2 regions of the Streptomyces sp. NPDC002838 genome follow, and region 1 is predicted to be linked to the other one. Evidence: riboswitches for the same ligand, from Rfam matches in the RefSeq annotation. Region 1 holds a riboswitch; the other holds the start of a gene.
The links. Region 1 has a riboswitch for S-adenosylmethionine ahead of thrC (threonine synthase). Riboswitches for the same ligand answer to the same signal wherever they lie in the genome.

Region 1 (7,525 bases):
CCGCCGCCACGATCTCCTGCGCGAACCTCGCACGGGCCACGGGGTCACCGCCGTAGACGTCCGTACGGCGGTTCGTGCCCGCCCACAGGAACTGGTCGATGAGGTAGCCGTGGGCGCCGTGCAGTTCCACGCCGTCGAAGCCGATCCGCTCCGCCGCCGCGGCGGCCTCGGCGAACGCGCCGATGACGTCGTCCACGTCCCGCTGCGTCATGGCCTTGCCGGTGCCCTCGGTGCCGTCGAGGCGCAGACCGGAGGGGCCGACGGCGGGGGCGTCCGCGTACGGCGGCTGGCCCTGCTCCCGGACCATGCCGATGTGCCACAGCTGCGGCACGATCGTGCCGCCCGCCGCGTGCACGTCCGCGGCGACCTTCGCCCAGCCCGCGAGCTGCTCCTCGCCGTGGAAGCGCGGGATGCTGTCGCTCTGTCCGGCGGACGCGTGGCCGACGTAGGTGCCTTCGGTGACGATCAGGCCGACGCCCGCGGCTGCCCGCCGGGAGTAGTACGACGCCACGTCCGCGCCCGGGATGCCGCCCGGGGAGAACTGGCGGGTCATGGGCGCCATCACGATGCGGTTCGGGACGGTCAGGCCGTTGATCGTGGCCGGTCGGGAGAGGAGGCGGGCCGCGCGGGAGGTGGACTCGGCGGTGGTGACGGTCACTTAAGGGCTCCTCGGAGAGGTCGGTCGGACGTCGAGCAGTCGGGCGGACACCGGCACATTCCGTACGGTATGTGCATACGCATCGACAGCCCGCACGGCACAACCGCCGTCACCCACCCGGGCATTCCGCCACCCCGCCCGCTGTGATCCACAACACGCCCGAGGGCGGCACCCCCTGCTTCCAGGGAGTGCCGCCCTCGGTCCGAAGGACGGTCGATCAACCAGAGGTTGATCAGAAGTCCATGTCACCGCCCGGCATGCCGCCGCCGGCCGGGGCAGCGCCCGCCTTCTCCGGCTTGTCGGCGATGACGGCCTCGGTGGTGAGGAACAGCGCGGCGATGGAGGCGGCGTTCTGCAGGGCAGAGCGGGTCACCTTCGCCGGGTCGATGATGCCTTCCTTGATCAGGTCGACGTACTCGCCGGTCGCGGCGTTCAGGCCGTGGCCCGGGGTCAGGTTGCGCACCTTCTCCACCACGACACCGCCCTCGAGGCCGGCGTTGACGGCGATCTGCTTCAGCGGGGCCTCGAGCGCGAGCTTCACGGCCTGGGCACCGGTCGCCTCGTCACCCTCGAGCTCCAGCTTCTCGAACACCTGGGAGGCCTGCAGCAGGGCCACGCCACCACCGGCGACGATGCCCTCCTCGACGGCCGCCTTGGCGTTGCGCACGGCGTCCTCGATGCGGTGCTTGCGCTCCTTGAGCTCCACCTCGGTGGCGGCACCGGCCTTGATGACCGCGACACCGCCGGCGAGCTTCGCCAGGCGCTCCTGCAGCTTCTCGCGGTCGTAGTCGGAGTCGCTGTTCTCGATCTCGGCGCGGATCTGGTTGACCCGGCCGTTGACCTGGTCGGAGGAACCGGCACCGTCGACGATGGTGGTCTCGTCCTTGGTGATGACGACCTTGCGGGCGCGACCCAGGAGGTCCAGGGACGCGTTCTCCAGCTTGAGGCCGACCTCCTCGGAGATGACCTCGCCGCCCGTGAGGATGGCGATGTCGCCGAGCATGGCCTTGCGGCGGTCACCGAAGCCCGGAGCCTTGACGGCGACGGACTTGAAGGTGCCGCGGATCTTGTTGACGACCAGGGTCGACAGGGCCTCGCCCTCGACGTCCTCGGCGATGATCAGCAGCGGCTTGCCCGACTGCATGACCTTCTCCAGGAGCGGGAGCAGGTCCTTGACCGAGGAGATCTTGGAGTTGGCGATGAGGATGTAGGGATCGTCGAGCGACGCCTCCATACGCTCCATGTCGGTGGCGAAGTACGCCGAGATGTAGCCCTTGTCGAAGCGCATACCCTCGGTGAGCTCCAGCTCCAGACCGAAGGTCTGGGACTCCTCGACGGTGATGACGCCTTCCTTGCCGACCTTGTCCATCGCCTCGGCGATGAGCTCGCCGATCTGGGTGTCGGCGGCGGAGATGGAGGCCGTGGAGGCGATCTGCTCCTTGGTCTCGACATCCTTGGCCTGCTCCAGCAGGGCACCGGAGACGGCCTCGACGGCCTTCTCGATACCGCGCTTGAGGGCCATCGGGTTGGCGCCGGCGGCTACGTTGCGCAGGCCTTCCTTGACCAGGGCCTGGGCGAGAACGGTCGCCGTGGTCGTACCGTCACCGGCGACGTCGTCCGTCTTCTTGGCGACTTCCTTGACCAGCTCGGCGCCGATCTTCTCGTACGGGTCCTCGAGCTCGATCTCCTTGGCGATGGAGACACCGTCGTTGGTGATCGTGGGGGCGCCCCACTTCTTCTCGAGGACGACGTTGCGGCCCTTGGGGCCGAGGGTCACCTTGACGGCGTCCGCGAGCTGGTTCATGCCGCGCTCGAGGCCGCGCCGCGCCTCCTCGTCGAACGCGATGATCTTGGCCATGTGAAGTGGTCCCTCCAGGACTGGGGGTGATTCCTTCGGACCGCGCCCGCGCCCGCGACGGACGGCTCGCCTGCCTCGTGGTTCCTTGCCCCACCCGGCCTGCGGGCCTCACCGACCCGGTCCACACTGTCACTCTCACCTTCAGAGTGCTAACGCCAATGATTAGCACTCGGCCCTGTCGAGTGCAAGCGCCTCTCGGGGATCGGGCACCCGCCCGAGCCGGACGCGGACCACCCCCGCATCGACCCCCGGACATGCCGGAGGGCCCGCACCCTGCCGGATGCGGGCCCTCCGGAGAAGACCGTTCTATTGCGGTTGGTCGCGCGTTCAGGCAGAGACGCGAACCATGTCGGCCTGCGGGCCCTTCTGGCCCTGCGAGATCTCGAACTCGACCCGCTGGCCCTCTTCAAGGGTGCGGTACCCGTCCATCTGGATGGCGCTGTAGTGGACGAAAACATCCGCACCACCGTCGACCGCGATGAAGCCGTACCCCTTCTCCGCGTTGAACCACTTGACGGTGCCCTGAGCCATGCCTAACTCCCCTATTACTGGCCCTTGCACAGACCCACACTTCGTGGATCCGGGTCAGACCTCACCCCCCACATGATTGGGGGCGTGCGCCGGAACGCGTCGACCGCGGCCGAATGTATCTGTCCAACTGCCCTCTGCAACAGGTCAATCGGACGAGAATTCAGGACGCGCGGGGTCGGGAATCTGCCGAGAATTCGCCCGAATTCAGGGCAAGTCGGGCCCCACAAAGTACACAAAAGGCATGAAAGACGCGCACACTTTGGCTACTTCTTATCGGGCGCAAGGCAGAAACCAGGGGCCTCGGACTGGAACGTCGGCAGCGCGTTCCCCAACTGTACCGCGCTCAACCACACTGAATTGCCCCCTCCGCTTCTCTTACGGAGGGGGCAATTCGATGAACTCTCGGTAACCGGCGTTACCGTGGGTAATGATCAGCCTCCGGCGACGGCCGGAATGATGGAAACGCCGGCACCGTCCGGGGTGGCGGTCTCCAGGCCCTGCTCGAAGCGAACGTCGTCGTCGTTCACGTACACGTTGACGAACCGGCGCAGCTTGCCCTGGTCGTCCAGGACGCGGGCGGCGATGCCGGTGTGGTTCTTCTCCAGATCGGCGATGACCTCGCCGAGGGTCGCACCCTCGGCCGTGACCTCGGCCTGGCCACCGGTGTAGGTGCGCAGGATGGTGGGGATACGGACGTTGACGCTCATGCGGTGTGACCTCCGGTCGGATGCACAGGTACGGCGGGGCAGCGCCCCAGGGGCGCGGGGAACTGCGCGACCAGCCCCCACCGGCCCGCAGTCGGAAACAGCTATGCCAGGCCAGCTTCTCGGAACGACTCCAGGTTGGGACGAATGGTCGCAGTAAGCCCAGTCCCGGCCACAGCGTCCAACGTCTTGAGACCATCCCCGGTGTTGAGCACGACAGTCGTCAACGTCGGATCCAGCACACCGTCCTCGATCAGCTTCCGCGCAACCCCCACGGTCACGCCACCCGCCGTCTCGGCAAAGATGCCCTCGGTCCGCGCAAGCAGCTTGATCGCGTCGACGACCTGCTCGTCGGTGACATCCTCCACCGCCCCGCCCGTACGGCGAGCGATGTCGAGGACGTAGGGACCATCCGCCGGGTTGCCGATCGCCAGCGACTTGGCGATGGTGTTCGGCTTCTGCGGCCGTACGACGTCGTGCCCGCCCTTGAAGGCGACGGACACCGGCGAGCAGCCCTCGGCCTGCGCGCCGAAGATCTTGTACGGCTTGTCCTCCACCAGCCCGAGCTTGATCAGCTCCTGCAGACCCTTGTCGATCTTCGTGAGCTGGGAGCCGGAGGCGATCGGCACGACCAGCTGGTCGGGCAGCTGCCAGCCCAGCTGCTCGCAGATCTCGTACGCCAGGGTCTTGGACCCTTCCGCGTAGTACGGCCGCAGGTTGACGTTGACGAAGCCCCAGCCCTCGCCGGCCGGGTCGCCGATCAGCTCGGAGCAGAAGCGGTTCACGTCGTCGTAGTTGCCCTCGATGCCGACGAGCTCGCCGCCGTAGACCGCGGCCATGACGACCTTGCCCTGCTCCAGGTCGTGCGGGATGAACACGCAGGAGCGGAAGCCGGCCCGGGCGGCGGCGGCGCCGACGGCGCCGGCCAGGTTGCCCGTCGAGGAGCACGAGAGGGTGGTGAAGCCGAAGGCGCGCGCGGCCTCCAGGGCCTGGGCGACGACCCGGTCCTTGAAGGAGTGCGTCGGGTTGCCGGAGTCGTCCTTCACATACAGCCCGCCGGTCACGCCGAGCTCGCGCGCGAGGTTGTCGGCCTTGACGAGCTGGGTCCAGCCGGGGTTGATGTTCGGCTTGGTGGCCACGTCCGCGGGGACGGGCAGCAGGGGCGCGTAACGCCAGATGTTCGCGGGTCCCGCCTCGATCTGCCGACGGAGTTCCTCGGTGTCGTAGGCCGAGAAGTCGTAGGCGATCTCGAGCGGGCCGAAACACTCCTCGCACGCGAAGACCGGGCCGAGGGGTACGCGGTGACCGCACTCGCGGCAGGAGAGCGCCGCGGCGGGACCCAGGTCTACGGTGACGGTGTCGGTGGTGCTTGCAACAGTCTGCACAGCCATGTGAGGCGAGGCCCTTTCTCCTCATCTTCCTCACGACGCATCTCGCCGTGAGACGGATTTGGCACCTTCCCTAGCCGGTGGAGCCTCGCGGAGACGATCATCAGTGATCGTTTACGAGACCGGCTGGAGGGTTGCCGGGGCTTCATCGGGCCGTATCCCTCTGCCCCTCTGGATGAGCGGTATGTGGTTGTTGATCGTTGAAACGCAACGCCGACCCCGACATGCGATGGTCATCCGCGTTGTTCAAGACTGTAACCGAAGGCCAGGACAGTTGAGATAGCCGTCCGAACCGCGAGATGGATCACATGTTCCGCCAGAGACCATGGATCACTTACTCGCCGAGAGAACGCAGAGGAGCCGCGCACTGTGCTGAATGAAGTCGAGCGCTGGCTGAGCACTCGCTCCTGGTCCAAGACCGATCGCCCGCTCCACAAGATCCTGGCCGCGAAACGCGCCACGGGCCAGTCGGTCAGTGTCGTGCTGCCCGCGCTCAACGAGGAGGAGACGGTCGGTGACATCGTCGCGGTGATCCGTCACGACCTCATGCGCCAGGTCCCGCTCGTCGACGAGATCGTCGTCGTGGACTCCGGGTCGACCGACCGCACGTCTCAGGTCGCCACGGCGGCCGGGGCGAGGGTCGTCCACCGCGACGACATCCTCCCCCGCATCCCGACCGTTCCCGGCAAGGGCGAGGTGCTGTGGCGCTCGCTCCTGGTCACCGGCGGCGACATCGTCTGCTTCATCGACGCGGACCTGAAGGAGTTCTCGTCGGACTTCGTCTCCGGGATCGTGGGCCCGCTGCTCACGGACCCCGGGGTCGACCTGGTCAAGGGGATGTACGACCGTCCGCTCCGCGGCGCGGCCGGCCAGGGCGGCCGGGTCACCGAGCTCATGGCGCGCCCGCTGCTGAACATGCACTGGCCGCAGCTGGCCGGCTTCGTCCAGCCGCTCGGCGGCGAGTACGCGGCCCGCCGCTCACTGCTGGAGCAGCTGCCGTTCCCGGTCGGATACGGGGTGGAGCTGGGCATGCTGGTGGACGCCCTGCACCTGGTGGGCCTCGACGCGCTCGCCCAGGTCGATGTCGGCGTCCGCAAGCACCGCCACCAGGACGGGCAGTCCCTGGGCCGTATGTCGGCCGCGATCTACCGCACGGCCCAGCTGCGGCTGGCCCGCGGGCATCTGATCCGGCCCTCCCTCACCCAGTTCGAGCGGGGTGAGGACGGGTTCGAGCCGCGCACGTACTCCGTGGACACGGAGGAACGGCCGCCGATGGTGGAGATCGCGGAGTACGCGGCGCGGAAGGTCGCTTGAAGCGGCCGTGTCCGGGCCGTACGCGAGCTGACCGCGGGCCGTATGCGGGCCGAATTGCCTGCTCTTACGGGCCGTATACGACTGATCGCGTAGGGGATCCGCACGTTTGAGCGGTTACGGGCTGGGCTAAGTTGAGGCGTATGGCTTCCACGCAGGCTGCTCAGGGTGCTCGAGGTGCTCAAGTGCTGGTCGCGTCCAACCGCGGCCCGGTCTCCTACGCGGTGCGCGAGGACGGCTCGCTGCACGCCAAACGGGGTGGCGGCGGGCTGGTCTCGGGCCTGTCGGCGATCGGGCCGGACGCGGGTGCCCTGTGGGTGTGCTCGGCGCTGGGCGACGGCGACCGGGAGGCGGTACGGCGCGGGGTCGGTGAGGCTGGTGTGCGCATGCTCGCCATCCCGGCCGACGTGCACTCCGACGCGTACAACGGCATCGCCAACTCCGTGCTGTGGTTCGTCCACCACATGCTGTACCAGACCCCGCTGGAGCCGGTCTTCGACGCGGAATTCCGGCGGCAGTGGGTGTCGTACGAGACCTACAACCGGGCCTTCGCCGAGGCGTTGGCTCAGGAGGCCGCGCCGGGGGCGGCGGTGCTGGTGCAGGACTACCACCTGTGTCTGGTGCCGGGGATGCTGCGTGAACTGCGGCCGGACCTGCGGATCGGGCACTTCTCGCACACGCCGTGGGCGCCGGTGGAGTACTTCGGGTTGCTGCCGGACGATGTCGCCGCAGAGGTCCTGCGCGGCATGCTGGGTGCCGATCGGCTGGGCTTCCTGACCCAGCGCTGGGCGGACGCGTTCACCACGTGCGCGGCGGAGTTCGCCGGAGGGCTCGGGGACACACGGATCGGCGTGCACGGGCTCGGTGCGGACGCGGACTTCCTGCGCAGGCGGGCGCACGAGGCCGATGTGGACGAGCGGGTGGCGGCGCTGCGGGAGGAGATCGGCGCGGCTCCCGACGGCAGTGCGCGCAAGGCGATCGTCCGGGTCGACCGGACCGAGCTGTCGAAGAACATCGTGCGTGGACTGCTCGCGTACCGGCAGCTGCTCGACGATCACCCCGAGTGGCGGGAGCG
Region 2 (7,525 bases), on a different contig from region 1:
GCGTCGCGCTCGCCAACTCTGGAGCGGCGACATGGCTGGTCTCCGGGCTGCCGACGGGCGAGGCCCCGGTGGTGTTCCTGGCGATCGTGATCGCGATCAGTACGGCGGCCCACCTGGTCCTGCAGTCCCGCTCCGCCCGCTCCTCGGTCCTGGTCCCGCTGGTGGTGGCCGCCTCCGTCGGCGTCGGGGTCAACCCGGTCGCGGCCGCGCTCGCCTCCACCGCCGCCGCGGGCTTCTGCCACACCCTGCCCGCCTCCGCGAAGCCGGTCACGCTGTTCGCGGAGATCCCCGGCACCCCCACCTACACCCCGCGCGACCTGCTGCGGCTGTCCGCCGTCCTGGCCCCGCTGACCGCCGCGCTCGTCCTGCTCTTCGCCGTCGCGGTGTGGCCGCTGCTCGGCGTGTCCGTCACCCGTTAAGGAGCCCTCCATGCTGACCCGTGTCGTCGTAGCCCCCAGCGGTTTCAAGGAGTCCCTGTCCGCGGAAGCCGCCGCGGACGCCATCGCGGCGGGCGTCCTGCGCGTCCTGCCCGATGCCCAGGTCGACCTCGTCCCGCTCGTGGACGGCGGCGAGGGCACGGCCGCCGCGCTGGCCGCCGCCACCGGGGGACGGCTCGTCACCGTGCCCGCCACGGGCCCGGTCGGCGAAACCATCAGCGCCCACTTCGCCCTGCTTGGCTCCCGGGACACCGCGGTGGTGGAGATGGCGGCGGTCGCGGGCCTCTCCCTGGTCCCGCGCGACCTCCGCGATCCGGGCGCCACGACCACCTACGGCGTCGGTGAGCTGCTCCGCGCCGCGCTGGACCTGGGCGTACGGCGCCTCCTGGTGGGCTGCGGCGACTCCGGTACGTCGGACGGGGGCGCCGGCGCGCTCCAGGCGCTCGGGGCACGGCTGCTGGACATCGACGGCCGCGAGCTGCCGTACGGGGGACGGGAGTTGACCCGGCTGCACCGCATCGACCCGACCGGCCTCGACCCCCGTCTGAAAGAAGTGGAGCTGCTTGTCGCCTGCAATCCGTACAACGTGCTGTGCGGCGAGCGGGGCGTGGCCCGGGTCTTCGGTCCGCAGAAGGGGGCGACGCCCGCGCAGGTCGAGGAGCTGTCGGCGGCCCTGGAGAACTGGGCCGACGTCCTCACCCGCGACCTCGCCGTCGGCGGCACCGACCTGCGCCACGGCCCCGGCACCGGCGCCTCGGGCGGACTGGGCGCGGGCCTGGCCGCCCTGGGAGCCCGGCTCCTCCCCCGCTTCGACGTGCTCCTCGACCACCTCGACCTGGACGCCCGGCTGGCCCGCGCCGACCTGGTGGTCACCGCCGAGGGGGCGCTGGACCACCAGACGCCCCGAGGGAAGATCCCGGCGGAGGTGGCCCGCCGCGCCAAGCTGTACGGACGGCCGGTCCTCGCCCTGGCCGGCACCCTCGGCGAGGGCGCCCAGGACGTGCCGGGCGTGGACGCCTGCCACGGGATCCTGCCCGCGCCGATGGCCCTTGCCGAGGCGCTGTTCCGGGCGAGCGAACTCCTCACGGACGCCACGGAACGCGCCCTGCGGATGATCGTGCTGGGCTCCCGGCTACCGGCTCAGGCGGAGGTGTCGGGGACGCAACGGCCGTCCTCGGTACGGTAGTTCCACCGGGCGCCGTCCCGCACGAGCTCCTTCACGGCGGTCACGAACCGCTCCACGTGCTCGTCCGGCGTACCCGCTCCGAAGCTGACGCGGATGGCGTTGAGGGACTTCTCGCCGGGTGCGGCCTCGGGGGCGCCGCACTCGCCCTGGGTCTGCGGGTCGCTGCCGAGCAGGGTCCGCACGAGCGGGTGGGCGCAGAAGAGGCCGTCGCGGACGCCGATGCCGTACTCGGCGGAGAGCGCGGCGGCGAAGTGGGAGCTGTTCCAGCCCTGGACGACGAAGGAGATCACGCCGACGCGCGGGGCGTCGTCACCGAAGAGGGAGAGGACGCGCACCTCGGGCACCTCGGCGAGGCCCGCGCGGACCTTCTCGATCAGGTACTGCTCACGGGCGACGAGCGCCTCGAAGCCCGCCTCCGTCAGCGCCTTGCAGGCGGAGGCGATGGAGTAGGCGCCGATGACGTTCGGGGAACCGGCCTCGTGGCGGGCGGCACTCTCGTGCCACTCCACGTCCACTCCCCCGTCCGCGCGCCGCGTGACCTTGCGGCTGGCGCCGCCGCCCGCGAGGTACGGCTCGGCCGTGCGCAGCCAGTCGGCGCGTCCGGCCAGGACACCGGAGCCGAAGGGGGCGTACAGCTTGTGCCCGGAGAAGGCGACCCAGTCGACATCGAGGTCACGCACCGACACCGGGTGGTGCGGGGCGAGTTGGGCGGCGTCCAGGACGATCCGGGCGTCGTGCGCGTGAGCCGTCGCGGCCAGCTCCCGTACGGGCCACAGCTCGCCCGTGACGTTCGAGGCGCCGGTCACGCAGACCAGGGCCGGGCCGTGGGGGTCGCGGTCGGCGAGGGCGCGCTCCAGGGTCTCGACGGCCTGGCGCGGGGTGCGCGGGGCGTCGAGGTAGCTGACACGGGCGTTCTGCCAGGGCAGCAGCGAGGCGTGGTGCTCGGTCTCGAAGACGAAGACCTGGCAGCCGGCCGGGAGCGCGGCGGCGAGGAGGTTGAGGGAGTCGGTGGTGGACCGGGTGAAGACCACCTGGTCGCCTTCGCGGCAGTCCAGGAACTCGGCGACGGTCCTGCGGGAGTTCTCGAAGAGGTCGGTGGAGAGCTGGGAGAGGTACCCGGCGCCCCGGTGGACGCTGCCGTAGTAGGGCGCGTACGCGGCGACGTCGTCCCACACGCGCTGGAGCGCCGGCGCGCTGGCGGCGTAGTCGAGCGCGGCGTAGATGACCTCGCCGCCGGTGACGAGCGGGACGGTGACATCCCGGCCGAGAACGGGCAGCGCCCCCGAAACGTCATGGCAAATGGTCTGGGCTGCGGCAGCGGTGGAGACGGACATGGCGAACTCCCGTGAGAGACATGGGGGGGAAGAGAAAAAGGGCGTGCGGAGGCGGGGCGCGGTAGCCCTATCGCATTCGCTTGCTCACGGAAGACTCCTCGACGACCAGGATCCCTGGCCCCACACTTTTAGAAGCGTGCGAGGGATCCGCGCTTGCCGTGGACCTTGCTGTCCACAGCCTGGTCTTCACCCGGGGCACCCCGCCACGGACGGAGGGTTGCCGGACAGTCGGCCGGGGCCTCATGACTGTCACTCATGACCTGTGCAGGAACGTACGGGAAGTGATCGAGGTCCCGCAACCCGTGTCCGGATTGCGGGACATCCCTGTGTGGGTCCCTACTTGTTGCTCGCGGCCACCCAACGCTCCAGCGTCAGCTTCGCCGCGCCCGAGTCGAGGGACTCGGCCGCCTTCTCCATACCGGTGCGGATCTGCTCGGTCAGCGGCGCAGCGCTCGGCTCCAGCGCCACCAGTGCCGCCGCCGAGTTCAGCAGTACGGCGTCCCGCACCGGGCCCTGCTCGCCGTCCAGCAGGCGCCGGGCGACCTCGGCGTTGTACGAGGCGTCCGCGCCCCGCAGCGCCTCCACCGGGACCAGCTCGATGCCGACGTCGCGCGGGTCGAAGGCCTCCTCGGTCACCTTGCCGTCGCGCACGATCCACACCCGGGAGGTGGCCGTGGTCGTCAGCTCGTCGAGGCCGTCGTCGCCGCGGAACACCAGCGCGGACGAGCCGCGCTCGGCCAGTACCCCGGCCATGAGCCCCGCCATCCGGGTGTCGAAGCAGCCGATCGCCGAGGCGGTGACCCGGGCGGGGTTGGTCAGCGGGCCGAGGAGGTTGAACGAGGTCGGAATCCCCAGATCCCGCCGGACCGCACCGACGAACCGCATCGAGGGATGGAACTTGGCGGCGAAGCAGAAGGTGATCCCGGCCTCCTCCACCACCCGCGCCACCCGCTCGGGCGACAGGTCCAGGTTGATGCCGAGCTTCTCCAGCACATCGGACGACCCGCTCGCCGAGGACGACGCCCGGTTGCCGTGCTTGACGACCTTCGCCCCGGTCCCCGCGATCACGATGGCGGACATCGTCGAGATGTTGACCGTCTTCGCCCGGTCACCGCCCGTGCCGACGATGTCGACGGCCGGGCCCGGGATGTGCAGCGGCTGCGCGTGCGCGTACATCGCCTCGACGAGACCGTTGATCTCCTCGACCGTCTCGCCCTTGGCGCGCAGCGCCACCATGAAGCCCGCGATCTGGGCGTCCGTGGCCTCGCCACTCATGAAGCGGTCCATCGCCCACGCGGTGTCGCCGGCGCTCAGGTCCTGTCCGCCGAGCAGTGCGCTCAGCACCTCGGGCCAGGAACGGCCCGCCGCGGTGTCGCCTCCAGCGGGGGTCACAGCGCTCATAAGCCGCTCCTGGATCAGTCCCGTACAGCGGGACACGAGTCTCAACGGGGTCCACCCTATCCAGCCGACGGGCATGGCAAAGGGCCCCGTCCGAAGACCGGACGGGGCCCTGTGAACCGCGCGTGGCGAGCGCAGCGATCAGTGGTGGCCGTGGCCGCTCGTGATCTCCCTGTACTCCTCGACGGTCGGCTTGGGGATCTGGCTCTCCTCGCCGTAGTACGCCTCGCTGAGCTTGGCGCGCAGCTTCTCGGAGCCCTTCACCTTGCGCTCGACGCCGTTCTCGTCGACCGTCGGGCCGATCTCGGCCGGCTTGTACTGCTCGTGCGCGGTGAGCGTGTACATCTGGTCCTGGCTGAGCGGCTCGTGGATCTCGATGAACTCACCGTGCGGCAGGCGCTTGATGATGCCCGACTCGCGGCCGTGCAGCACCTTCTCCTTGTCGCGGCGCTGGAGGCCGAGACAGATCCGCTTGGTGATGATGAACGCGATGACCGGTCCGGCGAAGAACCCGATGCGGACGAACCAGGTGACCGAGTTGATCGAGAGATGGAAGTGGGTGGCGACGATGTCGTTGCCACCGCCGATCAGCATGATCATGTACGCGGTGACCCAGGCGACACCGAAGGCAGTCCGGGTCGGGGCGTTGCGCGGCCGGTCCAGGATGTGGTGCTCGCGCTTGTCCCCGGTGATCCAGGACTCGATGAACGGATAGAGCGCGATCATCCCGAGGAAGACACCGAAGATCACCAGCGGGATGAAAACACCCAGGACGAGCGTGTGGCCCCAGAGGTTGACCTCCCAGCCGGGCATGGCACGGACCAACCCCTCGGCGAAGCCCATGTACCAGTCGGGCTGGGCGCCGGTCGACACGTGGTCGGGCCGGTACGGACCCAGGACCCAGATCGGGTTGATGGACGCGATGCCGGCGAGCGCGGCGATGACACCGAAGACCAGGAAGAAGAAGCCTCCGGCCTTGGCCATGTAGACCGGCAGCAGCGGCATGCCGACGACGTTCTTGTTGGTCCGTCCGGGGCCCGCGAACTGCGTGTGCTTGTGGTAGAAGACCAGGATCAGGTGGCCGACCACCAGCCCGAGCATGATGCCCGGCAGCAGCAGGATGTGGACCGAGTAGAACCGGGCGACGAAGTCGTCGCCGGGGAACTCTCCGCCGAACAGGAACATCGAGATGTACGTGCCGACGATCGGCGTGGACAGGATCGCGCCCTGGGTGAAGCGGACACCGGTGCCGGAGAGCAGGTCGTCCGGGAGCGAGTAGCCGGTGAAACCGGTGAACATGCCGAGGACGAACAGCAGGAAGCCGAACAGCCAGTTGATCTCACGCGGCTTGCGGAACGCGCCGGTGAAGAAGACGCGCATCATGTGCACGAACATGCCGGCGAGGAAGATGATCGCCGCCCAGTGGTGGATCTGCCGGATGAGCAGACCGCCGCGCACGTCAAAGCTGATGTCCAGCGTCGACTTGTAGGCCTCGCTCATCAGCTGGCCCTGCATCGGGACGTAACTGCCGTGGTACTCCACCTCGTTCATCGACGGGTGGAAGAACAGCGTCAGATACACACCCGTGAGGATGATGATGATGAAGCTGTACAGGCAGATCTCGCCCAGCATGAAGGACCAGTGGTCCGGGAAGATCTTGCGCATGTTGGCCTTGGCCAGGGAGTAGATCCCCAGGCGGCCGTCGGCCCAGTCGGCGACGCGCTCGCCGGCCGGCGCCTTCCCGCGAGAGCGGGACTCGTTGCTCGCTGTAGTGCTCATCCGCGCTCCCAGAATGCAGGACCGACGGGCTCTGCGAAGTCGCCGAGCGCTTCGAGGTAGCCCTCGTCGTTCACGCCGATGCGCAGCTGCGGCAGGGCGTGACCGGCGGGGCCGAAGATCACCCGGGCACCGTCGGACAGGTCGAAGGTGGACTGGTGACAGGGGCAGAGCACGTGGTGCGTCTGCTGCTCGTACAGGGAGATCGGGCAACCGACGTGGGTGCAGATCTTCGAGTACGCGACGATGCCCTCGTGCGCCCACTCGAGTTCGCGCTTGTCCTTGATGTCCTCCGGCTGGAGCCGGACGATCAACAGGGCGGCCTTGGCGATCTCGGTCTGGAAGTCGTGGTCGTGCTCCTCGAGACCCTCCGGCTTGGCGAAGGTGAGCGAGCCGACGGTGACATCGGAGGGACGCAGCGGCTCGTTCGTGTTCATGTTGACGAGCAGTTTGCCCCTGGACCACAGGGTGTGGCGCAGCTTGGTCTCGGGCAGCGGGCCGAGGTCGCGCAGCAGCACGAGGCCGGACAGCGGCACCAGCGTGAGCGCGCCGAGCATCGTGTTGCGGATCAGCTTGCGGCGGCCGAGCACGGACTCCTTGGCACCCTGCCGGAAGTCGTCCATGACCTTGGTCTTGACCTCGGGAGAGGCCTCGATCGGGTGCCGCTCGTCGGCGACCTCCACGTCGGACATCAGGGTGCGGGCCCAGTGGACCGCGCCCGCGCCGATGGCGAACAGCGCGATGCCGAGCGTCATACCGAGCGCGAAGTTCAGCGCGCTGATGTGGCCCAGCGGGAAGATGTAGACCGACTGGTCGACCGGGATCGCCACGAACGAGGCGATGAAGCCGATGGTGGCCAGCATCGACACCGTGAAGAGCAGAGCGACCGTGCGCTCGGACCGCTTGGCGGCCCGCTCGTCGACGTCCTGGATCCGGTGCTCGTGGGGCGGCAGGCCCGGGTCGGCGAACGGGTGCTTCTCGTCCGCGACGCCTACCGCGCCGGGTGCGGTGTCCTGCTCAGCGGGCAGGTTCTCTTCGGGAATGTCTTGGCTACTCATGACTTCTTGGCCTTTGCGGTCCGAGCGGCGACCCACACGGCGACGGCGATGAGAGTGCCGAGACCGAAGATCCAGCCGAAGAGGCCCTCACTGACCGGCCCGAGGCCGCCCAGCGCGAGGCCGCCGGGGTTCTCGGTCTCCTCGCCGTTGACCGCGTTCAGGTACGCGATGATGTCCTTCTTGTTCTGCTCCGTCAGCACGGTGTCGGGGAAGGACGGCATGTTCTGCGGGCCGGTCTGCATGGCCTCGTAGATGTGCTTGTCAGTGGCTCCCGAGAGGTCCGGCGCGAACTTGCCGTGCGTGAGCGCACCGCCCTGGCCGGTGAAGTTGTGGCAC

Region 2: it holds a riboswitch for S-adenosylmethionine, as region 1 does, so the genes downstream of both, ABT063_RS36750 (aminotransferase class V-fold PLP-dependent enzyme) here and thrC (threonine synthase) in region 1, are expected to answer to the same signal.

What each region holds. Positions count from the first base shown of each region.
Region 1 is NZ_JBEOVF010000003.1:94,490-102,014, reverse strand. It holds gene ABT063_RS05380 (NADH:flavin oxidoreductase) at 1-658, opposite strand, end outside; gene groL (chaperonin GroEL) at 891-2,516, opposite strand; gene ABT063_RS05370 (cold-shock protein) at 2,844-3,047, opposite strand; gene ABT063_RS05365 (ubiquitin-like small modifier protein 1) at 3,479-3,754, opposite strand; gene thrC (threonine synthase) at 3,856-5,142, opposite strand; SAM riboswitch class I at 5,161-5,321, opposite strand; gene ABT063_RS05355 (glucosyl-3-phosphoglycerate synthase) at 5,509-6,453, shown strand; gene ABT063_RS05350 (alpha,alpha-trehalose-phosphate synthase (UDP-forming)) at 6,594-7,525, shown strand, end outside.
Region 2 is NZ_JBEOVF010000039.1:37,480-45,004, reverse strand. It holds gene ABT063_RS36760 (SLC13 family permease) at 1-419, shown strand, start outside; gene ABT063_RS36755 (glycerate kinase) at 430-1,623, shown strand; gene ABT063_RS36750 (aminotransferase class V-fold PLP-dependent enzyme) at 1,578-2,957, opposite strand; SAM riboswitch class IV at 3,102-3,218, opposite strand; gene trpD (anthranilate phosphoribosyltransferase) at 3,294-4,358, opposite strand; gene qcrB (cytochrome bc1 complex cytochrome b subunit) at 4,497-6,134, opposite strand; gene qcrA (cytochrome bc1 complex Rieske iron-sulfur subunit) at 6,131-7,189, opposite strand; gene qcrC (cytochrome bc1 complex diheme cytochrome c subunit) at 7,186-7,525, opposite strand, start outside.